DNA from 4 places in the Pseudomonas citronellolis genome. Region 1 is predicted to be linked to each of the others. Evidence: predicted binding sites of a transcription regulator. Region 1 holds the regulator's gene; each other region holds the start of a gene.

Region 1 (7,213 bases):
GCGCCGATCCCCGCCATTCCCGCCCGCATCCTGCTGTTCGTCGCGGCCATCGTCCTGCACAACATTCCCGAGGGCATGGCCGTGGGCGTTGCCGCCGGCGGCGAGGTCCAGGGCGCTGGCGGCCTGGCGCTGGGCATCGCCCTGCAGGACGTGCCCGAAGGCTTGGCCATCGCCCTGGTGCTGGCCGGCGCGGGGATGTCGCGGGTGCGGGCGATGCTGGCCGGCGCGGCTTCCGGGCTGGTCGAGCCGCTGTTCGCGGTGCTCTGCGCCTGGCTGGTGGGGGTGTCGCGGATGCTGCTGCCCTGGGGCCTGGCCCTGGCGGCGGGGGCGATGCTCTACGTGGTGGTGCGGGAGATCATTCCCGAATCGCAGCGGCGCGGCTATGCCGGGGAGGCGACCCTGGGCCTGATCGTCGGCTTCTGCCTGATGATGGTGCTGGATACGTCGCTGGGCTAGCGCCCGGCGCGGTGCGGACGGGCGGTCACTCGCCTTCGTCGAAGTAGTTGTTGATCAGGTCGACGAGAGCCTGCAGGGCCTCGTCGGCCTGCTCGCCCTCGGCGTTCAGGTGCAGGTTGGTGCCCTTGCCCGCGGCCAGCATCATCACCGCCATGATGCTCTTGCCGTCCACCGTGCTCTCCGGGCTGCGACCGACGCGGACCTGGCACGGGAAGCGGCCGGCCACGCCGACGAATTTGGCCGCCGCGCGGGCGTGCAGGCCGAGCTTGTTGATGATGGTGATCTCGAGGGCGGGCATCGCGAGGGGGCTGTCCTTTCGTTATCTGCTGCTAGCTCAGGTCGCGGTGGCGAATCTGCACGTTCTTCAGGGTGGCTTTCAGGGCATTGCCGATGCGCTCGGCGAGGTAGACCGAGCGATGATGGCCGCCCGTGCAGCCGATGGCAATGGTGACGTAGGCGCGGTTGCTGGCGGCGAAGCGCGGCAGCCATTTGTTCAGGTAGCCCAGGGTGTCCTGGTACATCTCTTCCACGTCGGGCTGCTCGGCGAGATATTCCTGCACGCCCTTGTCCAGGCCCGACTGCTCGCGCAGCTCGGGTTTCCAGTAGGGGTTGGGCAGGCAGCGCACGTCGAACACCAGGTCGGCGTCCACTGGCATGCCGCGCTTGAAGCCGAACGACTCGACGAGGAAGGCGGTGCCCGGCTCGGGTTTGTTCAGCAGGCGCAGCTTGATGACGTCGCGCAACTGGTAGAGGTTGAGGTTGGTGGTGTTCAGCTTGAGGTCGGCGAGGTCGGCGATCGGGCTGAGCAGTTGCTCCTCGTCGGCGATGGCCTCGGCGAGGGAGCGGGTGTCGGTGGTCAGCGGGTGGCGCCGGCGCGTCTCGGAGAAGCGCTTGAGCAGCGTCTCGTCGTCGGCGTCCAGGTACAGCACGTCGCACTGGATGTGCTTGTCGCGGGCTTCCTGGAGCAGCTCGGGGAAGCGCTTGAGCTGGCTGGGCAGGTTGCGCGCGTCGATCGACACGGCCACCTGCGGGTGCATCAGCTCGGTGTGCAGCAACGCGCGCTGGGCCAGGTCCGGCAGCAGGCTGGCCGGCAGGTTGTCGATGCAGTAGAAGCCGTTGTCCTCGAGGACGTTGAGGGCAGTGCTCTTGCCGGAGCCGGAACGGCCGCTGACGATGATCAGGCGCATGCTAGTGGCCGTTCTGCACTTCCACGACTATCTGGTACAGCGCCTCGCCATCGCTCGCGCGGCGCAGGCGTTCGCGCACCTCGGCGCGGTCGAGCATCGAGGCGATCTGGCGCAGCAGCTCCAGGTGCTCCTCGGTGGCGGCTTCGGGTACCAGCAGGACGAACACCAGGTCGACCGGGGCGCCGTCGAGGGCGTCGAAGTCCACCGGCGCATCGAGGTGAAGAATGGCGCTGATCGGCGCCTTGCAGCCGGTCAGGCGGCAGTGGGGAATGGCGATGCCATTGCCGAAGCCGGTGGAGCCTAGGCGTTCGCGGGCCACCAGGCTTTCGAAGATGTCTTGCGCGTCGAGGCCGGGAAGGTCTTTCACGACCAGGTTGGCGATCTGTTCGAGTACGCGCTTCTTGCTGCCGCCCGGCACGTTCACCAGGGAACGGCCGGGGGACAGGATCTGCTCAAGTCGGATCATAGGGGAGGGGGGTTAGCGGACTCCAACGCCCTGTTGGCGTTCGAGGTACTTTTCCTTGTGTTTGATCAGTTGTCGATCGAGTTTGTCGGTCAGCAGGTCGATGGCGGCGTACATGTCTTCGTGTTCTGCGCAGGCCACGACTTCGCCACCGGAAATGTGCAGCGTGGCTTCGATACGCTGTTTCAGCTTTTCGACCTCCATGATGACCTGAACATTGGTGATCTTGTCGAAGTGGCGCTCCAGTCGGCCGAGTTTCTCGACCACGTAGTCGCGCAGGGCGTCGGTCACATCCAGTTGATGGCCACTGATGTTGACTTGCATACCGCTTTCTCCTTATTGCCCGTGTATAAGTGGCAGGTTATGGGGCCTGCCGCCGGAACACCTTGGCTTGGGTCAATCAGACCAGTCGCTTGCGCTCGCTCGATGGAGCTATTCCGAGAGATTCCCGGTACTTGGCGACTGTCCGACGTGCCACTTGAATGCCCTGTGCCTCCAGTAAACCAGCGATCTTGCTGTCGCTCAACGGCTTTTTCGGACTTTCTGCCGCGACCAGTTTCTTGATGATCGCGCGGATCGCCGTGGACGAGCATTCGCCGCCCTCGGAAGTGCTCACATGGCTGGAGAAGAAGTACTTCAGCTCGAAGATGCCACGCGGCGTGTGCATGAATTTCTGCGTGGTGACCCGCGAGATGGTCGACTCGTGCATGCCCACCGCCTCGGCGATGTCGTGCAGGACCAGCGGCTTCATGGCTTCCTCGCCGTACTCGAGGAAACCGCGCTGGTGCTCGACGATCTGCGTCGCCACCTTCATCAGCGTCTCGTTGCGGCTCTGCAGGCTCTTGATGAACCAGCGGGCTTCCTGCAACTGGTTGCGCATGAAGGTGTTGTCGGCGCTGGAGTCGGCGCGGCGCACCAGGCCGGCATACTGCGAGTTGACACGCAGGCGCGGCACCGCTTCCTGGTTCAGCTCCACCAGCCAGCGCTCGTTGTGCTTGCGCACTATCACGTCCGGCACCACGTACTCGGCCTCGCCGGACTCGATCTGAGAACCCGGGCGCGGGTGCAGCGACTGGATCAGCTCGATGGTTTCGCGCAGCTCGTCTTCCTTGAGCTTCATGCGCCGCATCAGCTGGGTGTAGTCGCGGCTGCCGAGCAGGTCGAGGTGGTCGGCGACCAGGCGCAGGGCCTCGCTCAGCAGGTGGGTGTTGGCGGGCATCTGGCGCAGCTGCAGCAGCAGGCATTCGCGCAGGTTGCGCGCGCCGACGCCGGCCGGCTCCATCTGCTGGATGCGCCGCAGCACCACTTCCACCTCGTCCATCTCGATGCCCAGCTCGGGGTCGAGGGAGGTGAGGATGTCCTCCAGGGATTCTTCCAGGTAGCCGTCGTTGTTGATGCCGTCGATGATGCTCAGGGCCACCAGGCGGTCGCTGTCGGACATGGGGCAGAGGTTCAGCTGCCACAGCAGGTGGCTCTGCAGGCTCTCGCCGGCGGAGGTGCGGGCGGTGAAGTCCCACTCGTCGTCGTCGTTGCTGGGCAGGCTGCTGGCGCTGGTCTGGTAGACGTCTTCCCAGGCGGTATCCACCGGGAGTTCGTTGGGGATGCGCTCGGCCCACTGGTCTTCGTCCAGGCTGTCGGCGCTGGGCGTGGTGGTTTCCTGGAAGCTTTCGCTCTGCGAGTTGACGTTGGTATTGGTGGGGGTTTCCGCGCCCTCGGCGTAGGGGTCGCTACCGTCGAAGTCTTCGCCTTCTTCCTGGCGCTCGAGCATCGGGTTGGATTCCAGCGCCTCCTGAATCTCCTGTTGCAGATCCAGGGTGGAGAGTTGGAGCAGTCGGATGGCCTGTTGCAGCTGCGGAGTCATCGTCAGCTGCTGGCCCATCTTGAGGACGAGCGATGGTTTCATGGCTGGAACTTGGCACCTTGTCCGCGGGCGTGTAGCGCACCCAATCCACGACTACGGGCGCCTGGACCCAAATTCCCGGACGCCGCTAGGAAGCAAATTATATGCCTGAATTCTCAGACTTTGCCTAGGGCGTTTACGCATAAATCTGTTGTCGGTCGGTCGGGCCGACGTGAGGAGGGCGTCCGCCCCGGCGCGCGGCCGGGGCGAGGGGGCTCAGAGGCGGAACTCGTGGCCCAGGTAGACTTCCTTGACCAGTTCGTTGGCCAGGATAGCCGCGGAATCGCCTTCGGCGATCAACTGGCCGTCGTTGACGATGTAGGCCGTCTCGCAGATGTCCAGGGTCTCGCGCACGTTGTGGTCGGTGATGAGCACGCCGATGCCCTTGGCCTTGAGGTGGTGGATGATCTGCTTGATGTCGCCCACCGAGATCGGGTCGACGCCGGCGAAGGGTTCGTCGAGGAGGATGAACTTCGGCGAGCTGGCCAGGGCGCGGGCGATCTCCACGCGGCGGCGCTCGCCGCCGGACAGGCTCATGCCGAGGTTGTCGCGGATGTGGTGGATGTGGAACTCCTCCAGCAGGCCTTCCAGGGCCTCCTTGCGGCCGTTGCGATCGAGGTCGGCGCGGGTCTCGAGGATGGCGCCGATGTTGTCCGCCACCGACAGCTTGCGGAAGATCGAGGCTTCCTGCGGCAGGTAGCCGATGCCGGCGCGGGCGCGGCCGTGCATGGGCAGGTTGGTGACGTCCTGCTCGTCGATGCGGACCACGCCCTGGTCGGCGCGGACCAGGCCGACGATCATGTAGAAGCAGGTGGTCTTGCCGGCGCCGTTGGGGCCGAGCAGGCCGACGATCTGCCCGCTGTCGATGCTCATGCTGACATCGCGGACGACCTGGCGGCCCTTGTAGCTCTTGGCGAGGTGCTGTGCGGTGAGCGTGGCCATTACTGGGCTTGATCCTGCTTCTTCTTGGGCTGGATGACCATGTCGATGCGCGGGCGCGGGGTGGTCACCTGGGTGCCGGTGGCGCGGCCGGCGTTGACGATCTGCCGTTCGGTGTCGTAGACGACCTTCTCGCCTTCGAAGGTGTTGCCTTCCTGGATCACCTTGGCCTGGTCGATCAGGATCACCCGGTTCTGGGTGACGAAGTACTGGATGGTCAGGCCGTAGGCCTTGGTGATTTCCTTGTCCGGCGCCGGCTTCTGCTCGAAATAGGCGGGCTTGCCGACCGAGGTGACCACCTCGATCTCGCCGTCCTTGTTCTGCTTGAGGGTGACGGTGTTGCCGGTCAGCTTCATGCTGCCCTGGGTCACCACCACGTCGCCGCGGTACACGGCGACGCCCTGCTTGTCGTCCAGTTCGGCGCTGTCGGCCTGCACGCGGATCGGCTGCTCGCGATCCGTCGGCAGCGCCCAGCCAGCGCTGCTGCCCAGGGCGGCGACGAGGCCGAGGAAAAGGGGGAAGGTTTTAACGAACCTCATGCTGACCTCTTACGTTGGACAGCAGGGTCATCCGGCTGTCTTTCAGATACGCTTTCATGCCTACCGCCGTGGTCACCCCTTGGGGCTCGGTGATCTTAACGGGTTGACTGGTCTCGGCATAATCCTTGTCCGGGAACACCGTCATGCGCGTGGTGGTGAGCAGCAGGGTGCGGTTCTGCGCGTCGGTGCGCTGGACCCGGACGTTGTCGATCAGTTCGACCTGCTTGCCTTCCGGGCCCACCTCGGCGCGCACGCTCTGCACGTGCCACGGCTGCGGCTCGCCCTCGCGGAAGAAGAACAGGTCCGGCGTGGTGACGTTGGTGACGTCGGTGGCTTTCATGTGCTCCAGGCGATCGGCGGTCATCTCGTAGGCCAGGCTGCCGTCCTCGCGGTACTGCAGGCTGTGGGCATTTGCCGCGTAGAAGTCGATGGCGTCGTTGCTCGGCGCGACCTGGCGCTCGTTGAAGTCCAGGCGCACGTTCCAGTAGTAGCCCAGTGCGACCAGCAGGACCGCGATCAGGGCGAGGAGGAGCTTCTGGCGAAGGGTCTTCGGCATGTCTGGCTCTACAGGTAGGCGCTTTGCGCCGCCTCGAGGTTGCCCTGGGCGCGCAGGATGAGTTCGCAGAATTCACGGGCCGCGCCTTCGCCGCCGCGCGCCTGGGTCACGCCGTGGGCGTGCTGGCGAACGAAGGCGTCGGCGCTGGCCACCGCCATGCCCAGGCCGACCCGGCGGATGACCGGAAGGTCCGGCAGGTCGTCGCCCAGGTAGGCGACCTGTTCATAGCCTAGCCCGAGTTCGGCGAGCAGTTGGTCGAGGACCGCCAGCTTGTCCTCGCGGCCCTGGAACAGGTGCTCGATGCCCAGGTTCTGCGCGCGGCGCTCGACCACGGCGCTCTTGCGGCCGCTGATGATGGCGGTGCGCACGCCCGAGGCGATGAGCATCTTGATGCCGTGGCCGTCGAGGGTGTTGAAGGTCTTGAACTCGCCGCCGTCGGGCAGGAAGTAGAGCTTGCCGTCGGTCAGCACGCCATCCACGTCGAACACCGCCAGGCGCACGCCACTGGCGCGTTGCAGCAGGTCTGCGGTCATTCAGATGACTCCGGCGCGGGTCAGGTCGTGGACGTGCAGGACGCCGACCGGGTGGTCGTCGCCGTCGACCACCACCAGGACGTTGATCTTGTGGTCGTCCATGATCTTCAGGGCTTCGGCGGCGAGCATGTCCGGGCGCACGGTCTTGCCGTGCACGGTCATCACCTGGTCGATGGTGGCCGTGCGCACGTCCACGCCCTTGTCCAGGGTGCGGCGCAGGTCGCCGTCGGTGAACACGCCGGCCAGGCGGCCGTCTTCGCCGAGGACGATGGTCATGCCAAGGCCCTTGCGCGTCATTTCCAGCAGGGCGCCGCTGAGCGAAGTGCCGGGGGAGACCTGCGGCAGTTCTTCACCCACGTGCATGATGTTTTCCACTTTCAGCAACAATCTCCGGCCCAGGGCGCCGCCTGGATGGGAGAAGGCGAAGTCCTCGGCGGTGAAGCCGCGGGCTTCCAGCAGGGCCACGGCGAGGGCGTCGCCGAGCACCAGGGAGACGGTGGTAGAGGAGGTCGGCGCCAGGTTCAGCGAGCAGGCCTCGTGTTCGACGCTGGCGTCCAGGTTCACCGCGGCGGCCTTGGCCAGCGGCGACTCGGGGTTGCCGGTCATGCTCACCAGGGTGATGCCCAGGCGGGCGATCAGC
Region 2 (7,213 bases), 2.6 Mb from region 1:
CACCGTGCACGGCAACGTGGGTGTGGGCGTGGCGGAGAACATGATGTCCGGCAGCGTGCGGGTGAAGGGCAGCGCCTCCCAGGCCGCCGGCGCCACCGCCCACGGCGGGCTGCTGGTGATCGAAGGCGACGCCGGGGCGCGCTGCGGCATCTCGATGAAGGGCGTGGACATCGTGGTCGGCGGCAGCATCGGCCACATGAGCTGCTTCATGGGCCAGGCCGGGCGCCTGGTGGTCTGCGGCGACGCCGGCGACGCCCTGGGCGACTCGCTCTACGAGGTGCGCATCTACGTCAAGGGCGAGGTCAAGTCCCTGGGCTCGGACTGCATCGAGAAGGAAATGCGCGCCGAGCACCTGGTGGAGCTGAAGGAGCTGCTCAACCGCGCCGGCTTCGACGAGGACCCGGCCGCCTTCAAGCGCTACGGCTCGGCCCGCCAGCTGTACAACTTCAAAGTCGACAACGCTTCGGCCTACTGATCGCGCCGCGAGGAGACCCCCCATGAGCGAGAAACACACCCCGGTGCTGCGCGAGTCCGCCACCTTCGACCGCCTGACCATCCAGGAAATCCAGCGCGCCGCCGAGACCGGCATCTACGACATCCGCGGCGGCGGCACCAAGCGCAAGCTGCCGCACTTCGACGACCTGCTGCTGCTGGGCGCCAGCGTTTCGCGCTATCCGCTGGAAGGCTACCGCGAGAAGTGCGGCACCGACGTGGTGCTGGGCACCCGCTTCGCCAAGAAGCCGATCCACCTGAAGATCCCGGTGACCATCGCCGGCATGAGCTTCGGCGCGCTCTCGGCCAACGCCAAGGAAGCCCTGGGCCGCGGCGCCAGCATCGCCGGCACCAGCACCACCACCGGCGACGGCGGCATGACCCCGGAAGAGCGCGGCCAGTCCCGGCACCTGGTGTACCAGTATCTGCCCTCGCGCTACGGCATGAACCCCGACGACCTGCGCAAGGCCGACGCCATCGAGATCGTCCTGGGGCAGGGCGCCAAGCCCGGCGGCGGCGGCATGCTGCTGGGCATGAAGGTCACCGAGCGCGTCGCCGGCATGCGCACCCTGCCGATCGGCGTTGACCAGCGCAGCGCCTGCCGCCACCCGGACTGGACCGGCCCGGACGACCTGGCGATCAAGATCGCCGAGCTGCGCGAGATCACCGATTGGGAAAAACCCATCTACGTGAAGATCGGCGCCAGCCGCCCGTACTACGACGTCAAGCTGGCGGTGAAGGCCGGCGCCGACGTGATCGTCCTCGACGGCATGCAGGGCGGCACCGCGGCCACCCAGGAAGTGTTCATCGAGCACGTCGGCATCCCCATCCTGCCGGCTATCCCGCAGGCGGTGCAGGCGCTGCAGGAAATGGGCATGCACCGCCAGGTGCAGCTGATCGTCTCCGGCGGCATCCGCAACGGCGCCGACGTGGCCAAGGCCATGGCCCTGGGCGCCGACGCGGTGGCCATCGGCACCGCCGCGCTGGTGGCCCTGGGCGACAACCACCCGCGCCTGGATGAGGAACTGAAGAAGATCGGCTCGGCCGCCGGCTACTACGACGACTGGCAGAACGGCCGCGACCCGGCCGGCATCACCACCCAGGACCCGGAGCTGTCCAAGCGCCTGGACCCGGTGGAAGCCGGCCGCCGCCTGGCCAACTACCTGCGGGTGCTGGTGCTGGAGGCGCAGACCATGGCCCGCGCCTGCGGCAAGTCGCACCTGCACAACCTCGACCCGGAAGACCTGGTGGCCCTGACCGTGGAAGCCGCGGCCATGGCCCGCGTGCCCCTGGCGGGCACCAACTGGGTGCCGGGGCAGGTGCAGTACTGAGCCACGGCGGGTAGTCCCGAAGGCCGGCGAGCGATCGCCGGCCTTTTTGTTTTCGCCGGCAGGGCATCGCGGACGGAGTCCGCTCCTACGGTTACAGGGAAGCACGGGCGTAGGAGCGGACTCCGTCCGCGATTGGATTTACCGGCCACGCCGGACACCCCGGCGGCACGGCTTCTCGTAGGAGCGAGCTTGCTCGCGAACAGATTCCGCAGCGGGGTTCATTCGCGAGCAAGCTCGCTCCTACGAAGAAGCTCTTCGCGGGCCTGCCATATTGCTTGGCAGGAAATTCAAATTCGCACCAAGAAAATGCGCAGCCCGCCGGCCACAACCCTGGCCCGCTCACCGCCCCTCCGGAACAAAGCCTTTCCATTCAATCACCTAGCAGAAATTACCGGCTTCCGGCGAGCCTTGGCAGGCCAATTGCTATGCCTCCAGGGAAATAAAGTTGCCCTACAGGAAGGCACTGGCTACGGCCCGGCCACCTGCCCAGGGCGCTCGAAACGCCGGCCCGTGCCCCGACCGCGGGCCGGCCCCGTCCCCGTCGGTTGGAGGCAACAGGCAATGATCCGGTTTTCACACGTGAGCCGCAGTATGTTGGGCCTTTCCCTGCTGTTCGGCAGCGTCGCCGCCCTGGCGAACGAGGCGCCGCCGGCGATCAACAGCGGCGACACCGCCTTCGTCGCGCTCTGCTCGCTGGTGGTGCTGCTGATGACCCTGCCGGGCCTGGCGCTGTTCTATGGCGGCATGGCGCGGACCAAGAACGTGCTGTCGATCCTCATGCAGGTGTTCTGCACCGCCTCGCTGATGTCGGTGCTGTTCGCCGTGTACGGCTACAGCCTGACCTTCACCGACGGCGGCGCGCTGCAGTCGGTGGTCGGCGGCCTGGACAAGCTGTTCATGGTCGGCATCACCAAGGACTCGGTGGTCGGCACCATCCCCGAGTACCTGTACTTCCTGTTCATGCTGCTGTTCGCCGCCATCACCCCGGCGATCATCGTCGGCGCCTTCGCCGAGCGCATGAAGTTCGCCGCGGTCATGGTGTTCATGGCGGTGTGGCTGACCATCAACTACATCCCCATGGCGCACATGGCCTGGGGCGGCGGCTGGGTGTTCGACCTGGGCGTGCAGGACTTCGCCGGCGGCAACGTGGTGCACCTCAACGTCGGCATCGCCGCGCTGGTGGGCGCCTGGCTGCTGGGCCGGCGCCGCGGCTTCGGCACCGCCACCCTGGCGCCGCACAACATGACCATGACCCTCACCGGCGGCTCGCTGCTGTGGGTGGGCTGGCTGGGCTTCTGCGGCGGCTGCGCGCTGGCCGCCAGCGGCTTCGCCATGCTGGTGATGGTCAACACCATGCTCGCCAGCTGCGCCGGCGCCCTGGCCTGGATGCTCGTCGAATGGCAGCACAAGGGTAGGCCGAGCCTGTTCGGCGCGGTGTCCGGTGCCATCGCCGGGCTGGTGGCGATCACCCCGGCGTGCGGCTACGTCGGCCCCATGGGCGCCATCCTGCTCGGCCTGATCGCAGGTCCGGTGTGCGTCTGGTCGGTGGACAAGCTCAAGCCGATGATCGGCCTGGACGATGCCTTCGACGTGTTCGGCGTGCACGGCGTGGCCGGCATCCTCGGCGGCCTGCTGACCCCGGTGTTCGCCCTCACCGCCATCGGCGGCCAGGGCTTCCCCGAAGGCCGCGGGCTGTTCGACCAGTTGCTGGTCAATGGCGGCGCCATTCTCTTCAGCATCTGCTTCTCCGGCGTCACCAGCCTGGTCGCCTTCAAGGTGGCCGCGGCGCTGTGCGGCGGGCTGCGCGTGGACGAGGAAGCCGAGGTGGACGGGCTTGACCTCTCCGCCCACGGCGAAGTCGGCTACAAGTACTCCAACTGAGGATGGCCGTCATGAAACTCATCACCGCGATCATCAAACCCTTCCGCCTGGACGACGTGCGCCTGGCGCTGACCGAGGCCGGCGTGCACGGCGTGACCGCCACCGAGGTCAAGGGCTACGGCCGGCAGAAGGGCCATTCGGAGGTGTACCGGGGCGCCGAGTACGTCGTGGAACTGCTGCCCAAGGTGAAGCTGGAGGTGGTGGTCGGCGACGCCCTGTGCCAGGCCGCCGTCGACGCCATCCTCAAGGCGGCGCGCACCGGCAAGATCGGCGACGGCAAGGTGTTCGTCCAGGACCTGGAGAGCATCGTGCGCATCCGCACCGGCGAGCTGGGCGAAGACGCCGTCTGAGCCCCTTGCAGCACCCAGCGCCGACGCCTTTGCGTCGGCGTTGTTTTTTGGCAAAGGAGAAATGACCGATGGCCTGGTTGAACGGCTGGGGCTACCTGGTCCTGGCGGGGCTCTGCGAAGTGCTGTACGCCTCGATCATCCCCCGCACCGAGGGCTTCACCCGGCTGGGGCCGAGCCTCTACTGCGGGGTGTTCCTGGCGCTGAGCATCTACCTGCTGAGCCTGGCGGTGCGGGAGCTGCCGCTGGGGTTGGCGTATGCGGTGTGGGTGGGAATTGGCACGCTGGGTACGGTGGCCTATGGCAGCCTGTTTCTCGGGGAGCCGTTGGGGGCGTTGAAGGCGCTGTGCCTGGTGATGATCGTGGGGGGGATCGTCGGGTTGAAGCTGGTGGGGGGAGGGGAGGTGGTGTAGGGGGGATCGTGGGCGTTGTCCCGTTCGTGCCATTGCCATGTAGGAGCGCGCCCTGCGCGCGAAATCGCGGGCAGGGCGCGCTCCTACAGGGGGATAGAGGTGCTGGGGTTGAGAGCGCCCTCTCCCCTCTCCCTGAAGGGAGAGGGGACCGTTCGGAGTGCTCGGGTATTTTGGAGTCAGCCGGCTAGCACGAAGTTGCCGGCTGACGCCAAATCCATTCTCGGCACGGACTAGCCCCCTCTCCCTTCAGGGAGAGGGCTGGGGAGAGGGGACGGCGTTCATCTCAAGCACAGCTGCTACCGGCGAGTACCGTTCGCGAGCAAGCTCGCTCCTACGAAAAGCTTGCGCCTGCTGGTTCAGTGCTGCTGCAGCATCGCCTGGATCTGCTGCACCGACTCCTGGGTGCGCCGTGCCAGGTTGCGTACCTCGTCGGCGACCACGGCGAAGCCGCGGCCCTGTTCGCCGGCGCGGGCGGCTTCTATGGCGGCGTTCAGGGCCAGCAGGTTGGTCTGCTCGGCTATGCCGCGGATCACGCCGGCCACCTGGGCGATCTGCCCGTAGGTGGTCTGGATGTTCGCCTGCTCGCGTTCGTGCAGGGCGGCGGCGGCTTTTTCGTCGCTGATCTCGCGCACCGCGCCGGTCACGTACAGCAGGCGGCCGCGGTTGTCGCGCAGGCAGCGGCCGCGTTCGCGGAACCAGATTTCGCCGCGGCTCTTGTGGCGCATGCGGTATTCCACCGCGTAGGAGCCGTCGCCGTTGCTGTCGGCCATGGCGGCGTTGAAGGTCTGCATGACCGTCTTCAGGTCGTCCGGGTTGACCACGCCGAAGTAGCTGTCCCAGCCGTCGGGGAATTCCTCGCGCCGGTAGCCGATCAGCTCGCGGAACTGCTCGGACCAGCGGATCAGGTTGTGCGGGTGGTCCGGGTCGCCGTTGACCACGTTCATCGCCCAGCAGCCTTCGGTGAGGGTGCGCTGGGTCAGTTCCCAGACCTGGCGTTCCTCCTGCCATTGCCGGCGTTCGGCCTCCAGCTCGCCGAGCTGGCGCTGCTGCTGTTCCAGCTCGTCGCGCAACTGCTGGTTCTGCTGCTTGGCCTGGGCCAGGCGCCGTGTCAGGTCCTGGTATTCCTCGGCGCTGCAGGGCGCTGGCGGCTGCCGTTCGGCGTGCTGGCGGAAGCTCAGCAGCTCCTGCCAGCCACGCTGCAGGCGTTCCAGGCTGGCGCGCAGGCGCGGCTCGCAGTGCCGCGGCGGCGCCGTGTCAGGTTCGCTGGAAAGCTGGTCGAGCCACTGGCCGAGCTCCTCGGCCAGGTTGCGGGATGCCTTGCTGAACCACATCGGCCGTTCCTCCTTGGTCTGCGAGCGACGCGTTGCCTACACACTGCAAAAGCCACTCCAGAAAGCGCCTCAGGCGCGCACGCGGCTCTTCTGCGGGTCGTAGGCCACGGTGCCGGCGGCCACTTGCGCGCGGATGCGCTTCTGCTGGCCGTCGAGCTTGCCGACCTCCACCGCCGTGCCCGGCTCGCAGTAGCCCACGTCCAGCCGGCACAGGGCGATGTTCCTGCCCAGCAGCGGCGAGCGGGTGGCGCTGGTGACGACGCCGACCTGGGCGCGGCCGACGTGCACGCAGTCGCCGTGCGCGGCCGGCTCGTTGCCTTCCAGTTCCAGCCCCACCAGGCGGCGTTGCGGGTTGGCGCTGCGCTTTAGCAGGGCATCCTTGCCGATGAAGTCGGCCTGCTTGGTCTTCAGCGGCACGCAGAAGCCGATGCCGGCCTCGAAGGGGTCGGTCTGGTCGTCGAACTCGTAGCCGGCGAACACCAGCCCGGCCTCGATGCGCAGCATGTCCAGCGCGTGCAGGCCCAGGGGCACCAGGCCCAGGGGTTTGCCCAGCTGCCACAGGCGTTGCCACACGGCCATGGCGTCGCTCGGGTGGCACCACAGCTCGTAGCCCAGCTCGCCGGTGTAGCCGGTGCGCGAGACCATCAGCGGCGCGCCGTTGTAGTCGTCGAGGCGGCCGGTGAGGAAGCGGAACCAGCCCAGGTCCTCCAGCTTTGGCTGGGTGCCCGGCGTCCAGACCATGCCCTTGAGCAGTTCGCGGGCCAGCGGGCCCTGCACGGCGATGTTGTGGATCTGCTCGGAGGCGCTCTTGATCCACACCTTCATGCCCAGCTTCTGCGCCTGTTCGCGCAGCCAGTCGCCGGCGTAGTCCTCGCCGCCGATCCAGCGGAAGGCGTCCGGTCCCAGGCGCAGCAGGGTGCCGTCGTCGAGCATGCCGCCGTGTTCGTAGCACATCGCCGAGTACACCACCTGGCCGACCGCCAGCTTGCGCACGTCGCGGGTCAGGCAGTAGTCCAGCAGGGCCTCGGCGTCCGGGCCCAGCACCTCGAACTTGCGCAGGGCGGAGAGGTCCATCACCGCCACTTTCCCGCGGCAGCCGTGGTATTCCTCGATGGCGCCGTAGCCGTCGAAATGCGTCGGCGTCCAGAAGCCGCGGTAGTCGACGAACTGCCGGGTGAGGGCGGCGGTGCCGGGGTGGAAGCCGCTTTCGCGGGTCAGTTGCGGGTCGGCGTCGGGCGTCTTGCGGTTGGCCATGGCGATACTGAAACGCTCCTTTTCGCTGTACACGCGGACGTGGATGTCGGTGGGCTGCCAGCCGTTGGCCGGGTCGATGTCGTCGGGGCAGGAACTGCTGGCGCAGACCAGGTCGGTGAGGGCGCGCAGCAGCACGTAGTCGCCGGGGCGCGACCAGGGTTCGT
Region 3 (7,213 bases), 1.6 Mb from region 1:
CGCCGCCGGCGACCAGGCGATCCTCGAAATGGCCAACGGCAAGCCGCTGGGCGTGGTGGCGCTGAGCCCGAACAACCTGATCTGCGCACGCCTGGTTTCCCGCGACACCAAGCACGTTCTCGACAAATCGCTGCTGGTACACCGCCTCAACATCGCCCTGAGCCTGCGCGAGCGCCTCTTCGACAAGCCCTTCTACCGCCTGGTCTACGGTGACGCCGACCTGCTCCCCGGCCTGGTGGTGGACCGCTTCGGCGACGTGCTGGTGGTGCAGCTCGCCTCGGCGACCATGGAGAAGCACCGCGACGACGTGCTCGCCGCCCTGCTGCAGGTGCTCAAGCCCAGCGCCGTGCTGTGGAAGAACGACTCCAGCGCGCGCGATGCCGAGGGCCTGGAGCGCTACGTGGAGAACGCCTACGGCGAAGTGCCCGAGTGGGTCGCCCTGGAAGAGAACGGCGTGCGCTTCGAGGCCCCGGTGCTGGCCGGACAGAAGACCGGCTGGTTCTACGACCACCGCATGAACCGCGCGCGCCTGGCGCCCTACGTGAAAGGCAAGCGCGTGCTCGACCTGTTCAGCTACATCGGCGGCTGGGGTATCCAGGCCGCGGCCTTCGGCGCCAGCGACGTGATGTGCGTGGACGCCTCCGGCTTCGCCCTCGACGGCGTGGAGCGCAACGCCACCCTCAACGGCCTGTCCGACAAGGTCGCCTGCGTGGAAGGCGACGTGTTCGACGCCCTGCGCGAGCTGAAGGCCGCAGACGAGCGCTTCGACGTGGTCATCGCCGACCCGCCGGCCTTCATCAAGCGCAAGAAGGACCTGAAGAACGGCGAGGCCGCCTACCGCCGCCTCAACGAACAGGCCATGCGCCTGCTCTCCAAGGACGGCATCCTGGTCAGCGCCTCCTGCTCCATGCACCTGCCCGAGGACGACCTGCAGAACATCCTGCTCGGCAGCGCCCGCCACCTGGACCGCAACCTCCAGCTGCTGGAACGCGGCGGCCAGGGCCCGGACCACCCGGTGCACCCGGCCATCGCCGAGACCCGCTATATCAAGAGTCTGACGGTGCGGTTGTTGCCCAATAGCTGATAGCTTCAAAGCTGGAAGCTGGAAGCTGGAAGCTGGAAGCTGGAAGCTGGAAGCTGGAAGCTGGAAGCTGGAAGCTGGAAGCTGGAAGCTGGAAGCTGGAAAAGTATTCCAGGCGCCGCCCTTTCTTCAAGCTTCCAGCTTCAGGCTTCCAGCTGCCCCCACCCGCCGACCATCAGCCTTTCCCTGGCGGCGGCGGCCGGCGTAGAATCCTGCACATCCCTCGCCAACATCCCCCGGCGGGCCCGTGAGCCCCGGCCGCGCGGGCGGTGACCCCGCCCCGTCTTGCAGCCCCCTCCGAGCATGCAGCTCCATCTGCCGTTTGCATGTGCCTCGAACGACGCTCACGATAAGACTCTTACCGATGCCTGATTAGCCGCAGGAACTCGTCATGCCCGATTACCGCTCGAAAACCTCCACCCACGGCCGCAACATGGCCGGCGCCCGCGCCCTCTGGCGCGCCACCGGGATGAAGGACGAAGACTTCAAGAAACCGATCATCGCCATCGCCAACTCCTTCACCCAGTTCGTGCCCGGCCACGTGCACCTGAAGGACCTGGGCCAACTGGTCGCCCGCGAGATCGAGAAGGCCGGGGGCGTGGCCAAGGAATTCAACACCATAGCCGTCGACGACGGCATCGCCATGGGCCACGACGGCATGCTCTATTCCCTGCCGAGCCGCGAGATCATCGCCGACTCCGTGGAATACATGGTCAACGCCCATTGCGCCGACGCCATCGTCTGCATCTCCAACTGCGACAAGATCACCCCCGGCATGCTGATGGCCGCCCTGCGCCTGAACATCCCGGTGGTGTTCGTTTCCGGCGGGCCGATGGAGGCCGGCAAGACCAAGCTGGCCAGCCACGGCCTGGACCTGGTCGACGCCATGGTGGTCGCGGCCGACGATTCCTGCTCCGACGAGAAGGTCGCCGAATACGAGCGCAGCGCCTGCCCCACCTGCGGCTCCTGCTCCGGCATGTTCACCGCCAACTCGATGAACTGCCTGACCGAGGCCCTGGGCCTGTCGCTGCCGGGCAACGGCTCGACCCTGGCCACCCACGCCGACCGCGAGCAGCTGTTCCTGCGCGCCGGGCGCCTGGCCGTGGAACTGTGCCAGCGCTACTACGGCGAAGGCGACGAGTCCGTGCTGCCGCGCAACGTCGCCAGCTTCAAGGCCTTCGAGAACGCCATGACCCTGGACATCGCCATGGGCGGCTCGACCAACACCATCCTGCACCTGCTGGCCGCAGCGCAGGAGGCGGAGATCGCCTTCGACCTGCGCGACATCGATCGCCTGTCGCGCAAGGTGCCGCAGCTGTGCAAGGTGGCGCCGAACATCCAGAAGTACCACATGGAAGACGTGCACCGCGCCGGCGGCATCTTCTCCATCCTCGGCGAGCTGGCCCGTGGCGGCCTGCTGCACACCGACGTACCGACCGTGCACAGCCCGAGCATGGCCGACGCCATCGCCCAGTGGGACATCACCCAGACCCGCGACGAAGCCGTCCACACCTTCTTCAAGGCGGGCCCCGCCGGCATCCCCACCCAGACCGCATTCAGCCAGAACACCCGCTGGCCGAGCCTGGACGACGACCGCGCCGAAGGCTGCATCCGCAGCGTCGAGCACGCCTACTCCGCCGAAGGCGGCCTGGCCGTGCTGTACGGCAACATCGCCCTCGACGGCTGCGTGGTGAAGACCGCCGGCGTGGACGAGTCGATCCACGTGTTCGAAGGCAGCGCGAAGATCTTCGAAAGCCAGGACGCCGCGGTGAAGGGCATCCTCGCCGACGAAGTGAAGCCGGGCGACATCGTGATCATCCGCTACGAAGGCCCGAAAGGCGGCCCGGGCATGCAGGAAATGCTCTACCCCACCAGCTACCTGAAGTCCAAGGGCCTGGGCAAGCAATGCGCCCTGCTCACCGACGGCCGCTTCTCCGGCGGCACCTCGGGCCTGTCCATCGGCCACGCCTCGCCGGAAGCCGCCGCAGGCGGCGCCATCGGCCTGGTCAAGGATGGCGACAAGGTGCTGATCGACATCCCCAACCGCAGCATCAACCTGCTGGTCAGCGACGAAGAACTGGCCGCCCGCCGCATCGAGCAGGACAAGAAGGGCTGGAAGCCGGCGCAGCCCCGCGCCCGTCGCGTCAGTACGGCGCTGAAGGCTTATGCGCTTTTGGCTACCAGTGCTGACAAGGGGGCGGTGCGGAACAAGGCGTTGCTGGACGGTTGATGACCTGAAGAACAAAATGCCCGGATTACTATCCGGGCATTTTAATATGGTGCTAATTATCGGACACTACGAAGCTACTTTTAAGGCGTACCTTTAGCCGCCAAACAACCGGCGGGAATAAACGCCACTGGCATTCCGGAACTTGTCTCACACTTGAAGCCACCCGCCGTCTTTATTGCCCCGGTCGCTTCATATTCGGTACTGGTATATTTAAGCTCGATAAAAGCACCGTTACCAAGCCGACCAGCATTGCTGATTTCGCATTTCATTCCGCTCTTGGAAACTATCACTTTCGAGCAACTGGCAGTCGTATCCCCTGAAAAACCGACTGTAGTATTTGTCGGGTCTCGGCCTTCCGTCATTTCCAGTTCGAACTGAGTCTTGTGCGAAGCAATATCGGCGAGAGCAGCCGCAGCCTTGCCTTTCGAAGTGTAATCCTGGTAGGCAGGCATGGCTACCGCCGCAAGGATACCAATAATAGCAACGACGATCATCAGTTCGATAAGCGTGAAGCCTTTTTGCAAAGACCTATATGGATGCATTTTCTTCTCCACGAATGATTCAGTTCATCCGCCAATTTCCATTGGATCTGGCGGGCCAAATGAATTAAATCCTCCACGGATAAGGAAGATATGCAGTCAAATTCCTCTACGAGCTACTGAAATTTCCTCAACAACAAAGCCCCCTTGACAGAATTCAAAAAAATCAAATTTCGAATGACCAATTAGGGCAAATAGTGCCATCAGCATCGGCACTTCCTGACAGTTAGTGTCACCTCCAAAAGAAAAATCCCTGCCCTATGGCACTGTCCGATCCCGCCCCCACCCCGTAAAATCCCGCTCTTTTTCCCGGACTGCCGCCATGAGCTCCCTCGAGAACCCCGTCACCGCCGACAAGGCCCAGCGCGACCTGGTCTACGGCCTGGAAGACCGTCCCGCCCTGCCCGTCGCTCTGCTCGCCGCGCTGCAGCACCTGCTGGCGATCATCGTGCCGATCGTCACCCCCGGCCTGCTGATCTGCCAGGCGCTGGGCGTTTCCGCCCGCGACACCAACCTGATCGTGTCCATGTCGCTGGTCATCTCCGGCATCGCCACCTTCGTCCAGTGCAAGCGCTTCGGGCCGTTCGGCGCCGGGCTGCTGATCGTCCAGGGCACCAGCTTCAACTTCGTCGGCCCGCTGATCGCCGGCGGGGCGCTGATGGTCAAGCAGGGCACGCCGGTAGAACAGGTGATGGCGGCCATCTTCGGCGTGGTCATGGCCGGCTCCTTCGTGGAGATGGGCGTGTCGCGCATCCTGCCGTTCGTGAAGCGACTGATCACCCCGCTGGTGACCGGCATCGTGGTGCTGATGATCGGCCTCACCCTGATCAAGGTCGGCCTGATCAGCATGGGCGGCGGCTTCAGCGCCATGGGCAACGGCACCTTCGCCAACGGCGAGAACCTGCTGCTGTCGGGCACCGTGCTGGCGATCATAGTGGTGCTCAACCGCATCCCGGTGGTGTGGATGCGCAGCGGCGCCATCGTCATCGCCCTGGCCGTGGGCTACGCGCTGGCCGGCTACCTGGGCCGCCTGGACTTCAGCGGCATGCACCAGGCCGCGCTGTTCCAGGTGCCGACGCCGCTGCACTTCGGCCTGAGCTTCTCCTGGGCGCTGTTCATCCCGATGCTGGTGATCTACCTGGTCACCTCGCTGGAGGCCATCGGCGACGTCACCGCCACCAGCCAGGTGTCGAAGCAGCCGGTGGAAGGCCCGCTGTGGATGCAGCGGATCAAGGGCGGGGTGCTGGTGAATGGCGCCAACTCGCTGCTGGCGGGCATCTTCAACACCTTCCCCAGCTCGGTGTTCGCGCAGAACAACGGGGTGATCCAGCTGACCGGCGTGGCCAGCCGCCACATCGGCCTGTGGATCGCCGCCATGCTGGTGGTGCTGGGCCTGTTCCCCAGCGTCGCCGGGGTGATCCAGGCGGTGCCCGAGCCGGTGCTCGGCGGCGCGGCCATGGTGATGTTCGGCGCGGTGGCCGCCTCGGGCATCAACATCCTCGCCGGCACCCACCTCGACCGCCGCGCCCTGCTGATCATCGCCGTCAGCCTGGCCCTGGGCCTGGGCGTGTCGCAGGTGCCTGAATTCCTCGCGCACATGCCGGCGGCGCTGCGCAACGTGCTGGAATCCGGCGTCGCCACCGGCGGCATCTGCGCCCTGCTGCTGAACTGGTTCCTGCCGGAAACGCCGGCGGCCAGGGCCCAGAACTGAGCCAGCCGCGACGCCACCCTCGGGTGGCGTCGTCGTTTATGCTGGATGCATGAGCACTTCCCTGCGCGTCGGCGTGATCGCCGACACCCACAACCTGCTGCGTCCCGAAGCCCTGGAAGCCCTGCGCGGCTGCCAGCGCCTGCTGCACCTGGGCGACATCGGCAAGCCGGCGATCCTCGATGCGCTGCGCCAACTGGCGCCGCTGGACGTGGTGCGCGGCAACAACGACACCGAAGCCTGGGCCGAGACCATTCCCGAAACCCTGGGCCTGGAACTGGGCGGGCTGCGCCTGTACCTGATCCACGACCTCAAGCAACTGGCCATCGATCCACGGGCCGAAGGCTTCGACGTGGTGCTGGCCGGGCATTCGCACAAGCCGCTGCAGGAAGTGCGCGACGGGGTGCTCTACCTCAACCCCGGCAGCGCCGGGCCGCGGCGCTTCAAGCTGCCGATCTCGCTGGCGATCCTGAGCATCGCGGACGGCCAGGCGTCGGTGGAAATGATCGCGCTCGACTGAACGTAGGGCGAATAACCGTTCGCGGTTATCCGCCGCCTGACCTTGGCCGCCGGCCCGCTCGCTGTTGGGCTTGGCGCTGGCCGGGTATGCGCCAGGGCTCGGCCAAGACGCGGCGGCAACGGAGGTGTAGCGGCGAATAACCGTTCGCGGTTATCCGCCCTACGGTTCCAGCAGCTGTTGAGCCAATGCGTCGACCTGCTCCTGGCGTTCGCTCTTGTCCACCCGTTTGCGGCCATTCAAGGTCGACCATTCCGGGTGCGCCCGCGCCTTGCGCAGCGCCTCGGGCAGCTTGCCTTCGCGCCATTGCTTGTCTTCCGGCGAAGCAACGCGGATCGCCTCCATGGCCGCATGGCCCCGCGCCTGCAATGCCGCCAGCAGTTGGCGCTGGCGCAGGGCGAGCAGGCGCAGCACGCTGTCGTCCACCGAAAGTTCGCGCTGGCCCTTGAGCTTGCCGAGCAGGCGCTGGCCGTAGTGGCCGACGGTCTGCCAGGCGCCGCCGGCCAGGGCGCCGAGGGCGGTGGCGGCGCCCAGGGTCAGGCCGCCCACCAGCAGGTCGATGCCCGCGCCAGCCGCGGCGCCGGCAGCCACTCCACCGCCCAGGCGCACGCCGAGCTGGCGCAGGGTTTCGGGGTTGAACAGATCATCGCCCCAGCGGCCGTCCAGCAGCGGCAGGTCGGCGGCGCGGGCGTCGTCCTTGCGGAAGGCGTAGAGGCGCAGCAGGGCCTGCACGCAGGCTTCCTCGCGCTTGCGCACGCGGTCGCGCAACACTTCGGTGGCCTGGCGGATGGCCTCGGCATCGCCCGGCACCAGGTCGCGGCAGGCGGCGACGTCCACCAGCAGTTCGGCGATCAACTTGGCGCCGGCTTCGCGGCGCGCCACGGCCTGGGCCTCGTGGTCCCGGATCAGCCGTTCCAGCTGCGGGCGCGACTTCTCCAGCAGCAGCGCCAGGCTCTCGTAGAGCCGGCGTTCGCCGTCCAGCGGCGGCGCCACGCTGTCGAAGCGCACCAGCGCGTGCAGGCCCAGGCGCGACAGGGCCTCGCGCCACTGCTCCTCGCGGTGGTTGGCGCTGGCGACGAAGTTCAGCACCGGCAGCAGCGGCCGCGCACAGCCGGCGAGCACCGCCAGTTCGTCGCGG
Region 4 (7,213 bases), 1.5 Mb from region 1:
ATGGCGTTGAGCGAAGCGATACCCATCACCCCGACCGCATGGGTTTCGCAAGGCTCAACCCATCCTACGAAGAGCACTGCGCCCACGGGCCGTCACAAAGAAAAAGCCCGCCGCTCCCCTTCCGGGGAGGGCGGGCCTTTTCACGACGTCGCCCTTAGATGGGGCGGCTGCCGTATTTGCTGTCCGGCTTCTTCGGCGGATCGGCGACCACGTTGGGCTCGATCTCCTGGACCTTGCCGCCACGGGAGAGGAACTCTTCCATGGCCCTGGCCAGGGCGTCGCGCTCCTTCTGCTTGGCCTCCACCGAGGGCAGTTCCTCTTCCTCTACGGCTGCCTTGGCTTTCTTGCCGCCACCAGAGGAAACCGGGGCCTCGTCGGCTTCGCCATCGGCGTCGCCATCGTCAGCCGCGGCCAGCTCTTCGCCGTCGTCCTCGTCGGCACCTTCCAGCTCGTCTTGTTCAAGTTCTTCGTCGCTCATCGCTCAACCTCGTGGTGCTGCAAAGCAGGTTAGTTATAGCCCAGCCGCGCGCTTTGACGAACGCTGCCGGAAAAAATTCACAGAGCCTCGCCCTGCAGGGTCGCCAGCACCTTGCGCGGCCCGCCGTGATCGCGGTGTTCGCCCAGGTAGATGCCCTGCCAGGTGCCCAGCGCCAGGCGCCCGGCACTGACCGGCAGGGTCAGCTGGCAGCCCAGCAGGCTGGCCTTGAAGTGCGCGGGCAAGTCGTCCGACCCTTCGTAATCGTGCTCGTAGCCACCCTCGTCCTGCGGCACCAGGCGATTGAAGAATCGCTCGAAGTCCCGCCGTACCGAGGGGTCGGCATTCTCGTTCAGCGTCAGTGACGCCGAGGTGTGCTGCAACAGCAGGTGCAGCAGGCCGACCCGGCAGCGCGCCAGGTCCGGCAATGCCGCCAGCACCTCGTCGGTGACCAGGTGGAAACCGCGCGACCGCGGGCGCAGGGTGATCAGGGTCTGCTGCCACATGGCGAGGCCTCCGATTGGCTACCGATGCGGGCGCATTCTAGCGAAGCGCAGAAAAAAACAAAGGGCGCCCGTAGGCGCCCTTCGTCGAACTCGCGCGAACCTTACAGGTTGTAGCCGCGCTCGTTGTGCAGGGCCAGGTCCAGGCCCACGGTTTCTTCTTCTTCGGTGACGCGCAGGCCGATGACCAGGTCCAGCACCTTGAGGATCACGAAGCTGACGATCCCGGTGTAGACGATGGTGAAGGCCACGCCCTTGAACTGGATGAACAGCTGGGCGCCGATGTCGGTGACGGTGCCGAAGCCACCCAGGGCCGGCGCTGCGAACACGCCGGTCAGCAGGGCGCCGACGATGCCGCCGACGGCATGCACGCCGAAGGCGTCCAGGGAGTCGTCGTAGCCGATGGCGCGCTTGAGGGTGGTGGCGGCGAAGAAGCAGATCACGCCGGCGGCCAGGCCGAGGATGATGGCGCCCATCGGGCCGCAGGTGCCGGCGGCCGGGGTGACGGCCACGAGGCCGGCGACCACGCCCGAAGCGATGCCCAGGGCGCTCGGCTTGCCGTGGGTGATCCACTCGGCGAACATCCAGCCCAGGGCCGCGGCGGCGGTGGCGATCTGGGTCACCAGCATGGCCATGCCGGCGGTGCCGTTGGCGGCGGCGGCGGAACCGGCGTTGAAGCCGAACCAGCCGATCCACAGCAGGGCCGCGCCGACCAGGGTGTAGCCCAGGTTGTGCGGGGCCATGGCGGCGGTCGGGTAGCCCTTGCGCTTGCCCATCACCAGGCAGGCCACCAGGCCGGCCACACCGGCGTTGATGTGCACCACGGTGCCGCCGGCGAAGTCCAGCACGCCCCAGTCCCACAGCAGGCCGCCGTCGCCGCTCCAGACCATGTGCGCGATGGGAGCGTAGACCAGGGTGAACCACAGGCCGGTGAAGATCAGCAGCGCGGAGAACTTCATGCGCTCGGCGAAGGCGCCGACGATCAGCGCCGGGGTGATGATCGCGAAGGTCATCTGGAACATCACGAAGACGCTTTCCGGGAACAGCGCCGCGGCGGAGGTCAGGCCGGTGCTGGTCAGGCCGCTGAGGAAGGCCTTGTCGAAGCCGCCGACGAAGGAGGCGAAGTTGATCACGCCCTTCTCCATGCCGACGGTGTCGAAGGCCAGGCTGTAGCCGTAGACGACCCACAGGATGCTGATCAGCGCGGTGATGGCGAAGCACTGCATCATGATCGACAGGACGTTCTTGGCGCGCACCATGCCGCCGTAGAACAGGGCCAGGCCGGGGATGGTCATCATCAGCACCAGGGCGCTGGAAATCAGCATCCAGGCGGTGTCGCCACTGTTCAGGACCGGGGCCGCAGCTTCGTCCGCCATGGCCAGGCCAGGCATTGCGAGGGACAAAAGGGCTCCTAGCCCTGCGAACTTGCGCAGAGTCATTGTTGTTTCTCCTGGGGCGGTGGGGTTCGGTTGGCTTAGATGGCGTCGGTACCGGTCTCGCCGGTACGGATGCGGATCGCCTGTTCCAGATTCACGACGAAAATCTTGCCGTCGCCGATCTTGCCGGTGTTGGCGGCCTTGGTGATGGCTTCGATGACGCGGTCCAGCTGGTCGTCGGCGATGGCCACGTCGATCTTCACCTTGGGCAGGAAGTCGACGACGTACTCCGCACCACGGTACAGCTCGGTGTGCCCCTTCTGCCGGCCGAAGCCCTTGACTTCGGTCACAGTGATGCCCTGCACGCCGATCTCGGACAGCGACTCGCGCACGTCGTCGAGCTTGAACGGCTTGATGATGGCTGTGACTAGCTTCATGAAACTCTCTCCCGTGTTTTGGTGGACTCGCCCCAGGAAAACGAACCCGGGGACAAGTCTAAGCGCAGTGTCTGGCTTTGTAACGCGCCGGCCGCCCTACCTCAGCACTCCGACTCCTCCAGCCGCTTCCCGCGAAGCGCTCGTCAGCTCCGCCAGCCGCACCGGACCTGCATCGGTGCACGCTATGCCAGCCCCAAAGCAGGAAGCTTGCCAGCTCGGCGAAAAGCCCGGCGATTCAGCCGCTTAGCGAAAAACACCGGGCGCCGGGCGATGGCCGGGTGCCATGTCGCGCACCAGAACCGGGCAGTACTGCCGCCATGCCTGCGCAAAAATCGTGCAGCGCCCTGCTTTTTCCGGCCAACGCGGGGGCCGACCAGGGCCATCCGGGCCGCACCATAGGGAAGAGGCTCGACCAGCGCTGGACCAGGGCCATCTATCCGAAGGGATTTTCCGAAAGCCTGAAGGCAAGTTCCTCAGTATCCGAGCGGGCGTCGCCGCAGGAGTCGAAAGACCTATCTTTCGCCGATTTGCGGACAACCAGCGATGAGCCTTCTCCCCAGCCGCCGCGCCTGGCCCGGCCAGGCAACCCCCACGCCCACCAACCACTTCAGGCAGGACATCAACGGCCTGCGCGCCCTGGCGGTGGTCGCGGTCATCCTCTATCACTTCGACATCGGCGGACTGGCCGGCGGATTCACCGGCGTGGACGTGTTCTTCGTGCTCTCCGGCTACCTCATGACGGGGATCATCGTCACCGGCCTGCAGCGTGGCGACTTCTCCGTCCTGGCGTTCTACTGGGCCCGGGCCAGGCGTATCCTTCCGGCGTTGCTGGTGGTCTGTGCGGTCGTGCTGGCCATCGGCTGGCTGCTGCTGGCGCCGAACGACTACAAGACCCTCGGCCGGCACGCCCGACAGTCCCTGGCCTTCCTGTCCAATCACCTGTATCTGAAGGAAGCCGGCTACTTCGACAGCGCCAGCCAGGCGAAATGGCTGCTGCACACCTGGTCGCTGTCCGTCGAATGGCAGTTCTACCTGGCGTTGCCGCTCATCCTCGCCCTCGCCTGGAAGCTGTTGCCCCGGCGCGGCACGCTCGTGGGCGTGCACCTGGCGCTGTTCTCCTGCTCGCTGGCGCTGTGCATCGCGCTGACTGCCAGCCATCCGCAAAAGGCTTTCTACCTCCTGCCCGCCCGCGCCTGGGAAATGCTCCTGGGCGGGTTGTGCTTCCTGCTCTGCTCGAACCTCGGGCTCCCGGCGACGGCGCGGCGCCTGCTGGAAGCCGGCGGCCTGGCGCTGATAGGCGCGTCGGTGTTCCTGCTCGACGAATCCGCCGCCTGGCCCGGCGCACTGGCGCTGCTGCCGACACTGGGAACCGCCATGGTGCTGGCGGCCCGGCGGGAAACCTCGCCGTGGTGCACCCATGGCGCCGTCCAGTGGCTGGGCACGCGCTCCTACTCCCTGTACCTGTGGCACTGGCCGCTGGTAGCCTGGCTGTTCCATGCCGGCCACCGGCAAGCGCCCCTGTGGATCGCCGCAGCCCTGTTGCTGACGCTGATACTGGGCGAGCTTTCCTACCGGCTGGTGGAACAGCCGACGCGGCGCTGGCTGGGCACGAGCAGGCGGGCGTTCGCCGTGGCCGGACTGGCCGGCCTGATGATCCTCGCCGGCTACCTGGCGCAGGTGGTGGTCAGGGCGAAAGGCTTCCCGCAACGGATGCCCGCGGACATCCTGGCGATGCGCGAACAGGCCCTGCAGGGCACGCCGCGCAACGAGGAGTGCCTGAGCAAGGGCGCGGGCTGCGTGTATGGCGGGCCGGACATCCAGGCCATGCTCATCGGCGACAGCCATGCCGCCTCCGTGGTCACCGCCGCACAACTCGCGCTGCCCGACGCCGGCCAGGGCATCTACCTGCGGGCCGCGCCAGCCTGCCTGCCGGTTCCCGGGCTGCATATCCGCGAACACCCGCGCGACAACCCGGAGGACACCTGCAATCGCCTGCGCCGGCAACTGCCGGCCGAACTCGGCGACGCGCCCGGCCGGGTGCCGCTGATCATCGTCACCCGCACCTCCGTCTACCCACTGGGCTACAACGGCATCGACCAGAACCGCAAGAACCGGCCGCAGGCCTACATCAGCTCGCCCGTGGACGAGCCCAGCAGCGAATGGCTCGAGGCGTTCGCCCGGCTCTACATCGACCACGCCTGCGCCCTGGCGCGGCAGCGCCCGGTCTACCTGGTGCGGCCGATACCGGAAATGCGCGTCGACGTACCGGATGTGATGAGCCGGAAGATGCTCCAGGGGAAGGCGCCGCAAGTCACCCTCAGCCGGGCCGACTACGAGGCGCGCAACGGCTTCGTCTGGAGCGTGCAGGACCGCGCCCGCGAAGCCTGCGGCGTGCAGATTCTCGATCCGCTTCCCTACCTGTGCGACGAAGGGCAATGCTACGGCGGCCGGGAAGGACAGGCCTACTACGCCGACGACAACCACCTGAACGCGGCGGGCAGCCGGCTCCTGGCGCCCATGTTCGCCAAGGTCTTCGCGGACCTGTCCACGGCCCAGGCCGATCCCCCGCGCTAACGCGCAGAACCTGCGGCGGCTGCCCGGTCCGCGCCAGCGGCACCGGGCAGCGTGATAGACTCCCCACCCAGTCCCAACCGGAAACCCTCGCCATGCTGCCGCCCAAAGCCTTCCTCGACGCCCTCGGCCAACAGGCCAGCCGCCTCTTCGGCGGTGAATCGCCGCTGCCCCGCGCCGAGCTGGAGGCGCAGTTCAAGGTCCTGCTGCAGAGCGCCTTCGGCAAGCTCGACCTGGTCAGCCGCGACGAGTTCGACAGCCAGATGGTGGTGCTCGCCCGCACCCGCGCCCGCCTGGAGGCGCTGGAAGCCAAGGTCGCCGAACTGGAAGCCAGACTCACGCCGCCCGCCGAGGCCGAATAGGCCGCAGGGGTTGGGAAAGGAGAGAGCGATTCCTCTCCCGCCTTTTTCCCGTTCGTGTTCACCAACCCGGGCCAACAAGAAACTTCCCACAGGACATCGGCAGCATTACAGCGACTCCGAGCATGGTCCCGGCTTCCCTGACCTCCTAGACTGGCGGTTTGTGAGGGAAGAGGCTGCCCCCATCCATGTCCCTGGCCATCGTCCACAGCCGCGCCCAGGTCGGCGTCGAGGCTCCCGGCGTCACCGTCGAGGCGCACCTGGCCAACGGCCTGCCGTCGCTGACCCTGGTCGGCCTGCCGGAAACCGCGGTCAAGGAAAGCAAGGATCGCGTGCGCAGCGCCATCCTCAACTCCGGCTTCGAATTCCCCGCCCGACGCATCACCCTCAACCTCGCCCCGGCCGACCTGCCCAAGGACGGCGGACGCTTCGACCTGGCCATCGCCCTGGGCCTGCTCGCCGCCAACGGCCAGTTGGCCGGCGCCAGCCTGGACGGCCTCGAATGCCTCGGTGAACTGGCCCTGTCCGGCGCCCTGCGCCCGGTGCAGGGCGTGCTACCGGCCGCCCTGGCGGCGCGCGCCGCCGGTCGCGCCCTGGTGGTGCCGAAGGAGAATGCCGAGGAAGCAAGCCTGGCCAGCGGCCTGACCGTCTACGCCGTGGGCCACCTGCTGGAGCTGGCCGCGCACCTGACCGGCCAGACGCCCCTGGCGCCCTACCAGGCCCGCGGCCTGCTGCGGGAAACCCCACCCTACCCCGACCTCGCCGAGGTCCAGGGCCAGGCCGCGGCCAAGCGCGCCCTGCTGGTGGCCGCGGCCGGGTCGCACAACCTGCTGCTGAGCGGCCCGCCGGGCACCGGCAAGACGCTGCTGGCCAGCCGCCTGCCGGGGCTGCTGCCGCCGCTGAGCGAAGACGAGGCGCTGCAGGTGGCGGCCATCCACTCCGTGTCCGGGCGCGGGCCGCTGACGCACTGGCCGCAGCGCCCGTTCCGCCAGCCGCACCACAGCGCCTCGGCCGCCGCGCTGGTAGGCGGCGGCAGCCGGCCGCAACCCGGGGAGATCACCCTGGCCCACGAAGGCGTGCTATTCCTCGACGAGCTGCCGGAGTTCGACCGCAAGGTCCTGGAAGTGCTTCGCGAGCCCCTGGAAGGGGGAGAAATCGTGATCGCCCGGGCCAACGGCCGGGTGCGCTTCCCGGCGCGCTTCCAACTGGTGGCGGCGATGAACCCCTGCCCCTGCGGCTACCTGGGCGACCCCAGCGGCCGCTGCCGTTGCACTCCGGAGCAGATCCAGCGCTACCGCGCCAAGCTCTCCGGCCCGCTGCTGGACCGCATCGACCTGCACCTGACCGTTGGCCGCGAGACCACGCGCCTCGTCCCTCAGAGTGGCAGCCTGGGCAGCGCCGAGGTCGCCGCGCAGGTGGCCAGCGCCCGCGAGCGGCAACTGGCGCGGCAGGGTTGCGCGAACGCCGTTCTCGACCTCAAGTCGATGCACCA

Evidence for each region. The regulator sigma-54, encoded in region 1, starts transcription at its own class of promoters, with help from an activator protein. The targets are predictions, from matches to a motif close to ANTGGCATNNANNTTGCTNT.
Region 2: a site for sigma-54 is predicted at 2,231-2,250, ahead of PcP3B5_RS16755 (ammonium transporter). Genes of this name have one in related genera too.
Region 3: a site for sigma-54 is predicted at 4,092-4,111, ahead of PcP3B5_RS31245 (pilin). Genes of this name have one in related genera too.
Region 4: a site for sigma-54 is predicted at 2,987-3,006, ahead of glnK (P-II family nitrogen regulator). Genes of this name have one in related genera too.

What each region holds. Positions count from the first base shown of each region.
Region 1 is NZ_CP014158.1:1,256,378-1,263,590, forward strand. Features, by position in the region: gene PcP3B5_RS05710 (ZIP family metal transporter) at 1-456, shown strand, start outside; gene PcP3B5_RS05715 (HPr family phosphocarrier protein) at 482-754, opposite strand; gene rapZ (RNase adapter RapZ) at 786-1,643, opposite strand; gene ptsN (PTS IIA-like nitrogen regulatory protein PtsN) at 1,645-2,109, opposite strand; gene hpf (ribosome hibernation-promoting factor, HPF/YfiA family) at 2,122-2,430, opposite strand; gene PcP3B5_RS05735 (RNA polymerase factor sigma-54) at 2,507-4,009, opposite strand; gene lptB (LPS export ABC transporter ATP-binding protein) at 4,223-4,948, opposite strand; gene lptA (lipopolysaccharide transport periplasmic protein LptA) at 4,948-5,484, opposite strand; gene lptC (LPS export ABC transporter periplasmic protein LptC) at 5,471-6,040, opposite strand; gene PcP3B5_RS05755 (KdsC family phosphatase) at 6,049-6,573, opposite strand; gene PcP3B5_RS05760 (KpsF/GutQ family sugar-phosphate isomerase) at 6,574-7,213, opposite strand, start outside.
Region 2 is NZ_CP014158.1:3,863,730-3,870,942, reverse strand. Features, by position in the region: gene PcP3B5_RS16765 (GltB/FmdC/FwdC-like GXGXG domain-containing protein) at 1-475, shown strand, start outside; gene PcP3B5_RS16760 (FMN-binding glutamate synthase family protein) at 498-1,823, shown strand; gene PcP3B5_RS16755 (ammonium transporter) at 2,385-3,704, shown strand; gene PcP3B5_RS16750 (P-II family nitrogen regulator) at 3,716-4,054, shown strand; gene PcP3B5_RS16745 (DMT family transporter) at 4,123-4,464, shown strand; partial or broken gene PcP3B5_RS32615 (methyl-accepting chemotaxis protein) at 4,827-5,408, opposite strand; gene PcP3B5_RS16735 (trimethylamine N-oxide demethylase) at 5,865-7,213, opposite strand, start outside.
Region 3 is NZ_CP014158.1:6,616,101-6,623,313, forward strand. Features, by position in the region: gene PcP3B5_RS28835 (class I SAM-dependent rRNA methyltransferase) at 1-1,084, shown strand, start outside; gene ilvD (dihydroxy-acid dehydratase) at 1,473-3,311, shown strand; gene PcP3B5_RS31245 (pilin) at 3,392-3,853, opposite strand; gene PcP3B5_RS28845 (nucleobase:cation symporter-2 family protein) at 4,173-5,561, shown strand; gene PcP3B5_RS28850 (metallophosphoesterase family protein) at 5,611-6,078, shown strand; gene PcP3B5_RS28855 (GTPase/DUF3482 domain-containing protein) at 6,238-7,213, opposite strand, start outside.
Region 4 is NZ_CP014158.1:6,712,078-6,719,290, forward strand. Features, by position in the region: gene sutA (transcriptional regulator SutA) at 155-478, opposite strand; gene PcP3B5_RS29300 (secondary thiamine-phosphate synthase enzyme YjbQ) at 556-981, opposite strand; gene PcP3B5_RS29305 (ammonium transporter) at 1,083-2,417, opposite strand; gene glnK (P-II family nitrogen regulator) at 2,453-2,791, opposite strand; gene PcP3B5_RS29315 (acyltransferase family protein) at 3,335-5,365, shown strand; gene PcP3B5_RS29320 (accessory factor UbiK family protein) at 5,458-5,724, shown strand; gene PcP3B5_RS29325 (YifB family Mg chelatase-like AAA ATPase) at 5,910-7,213, shown strand, end outside.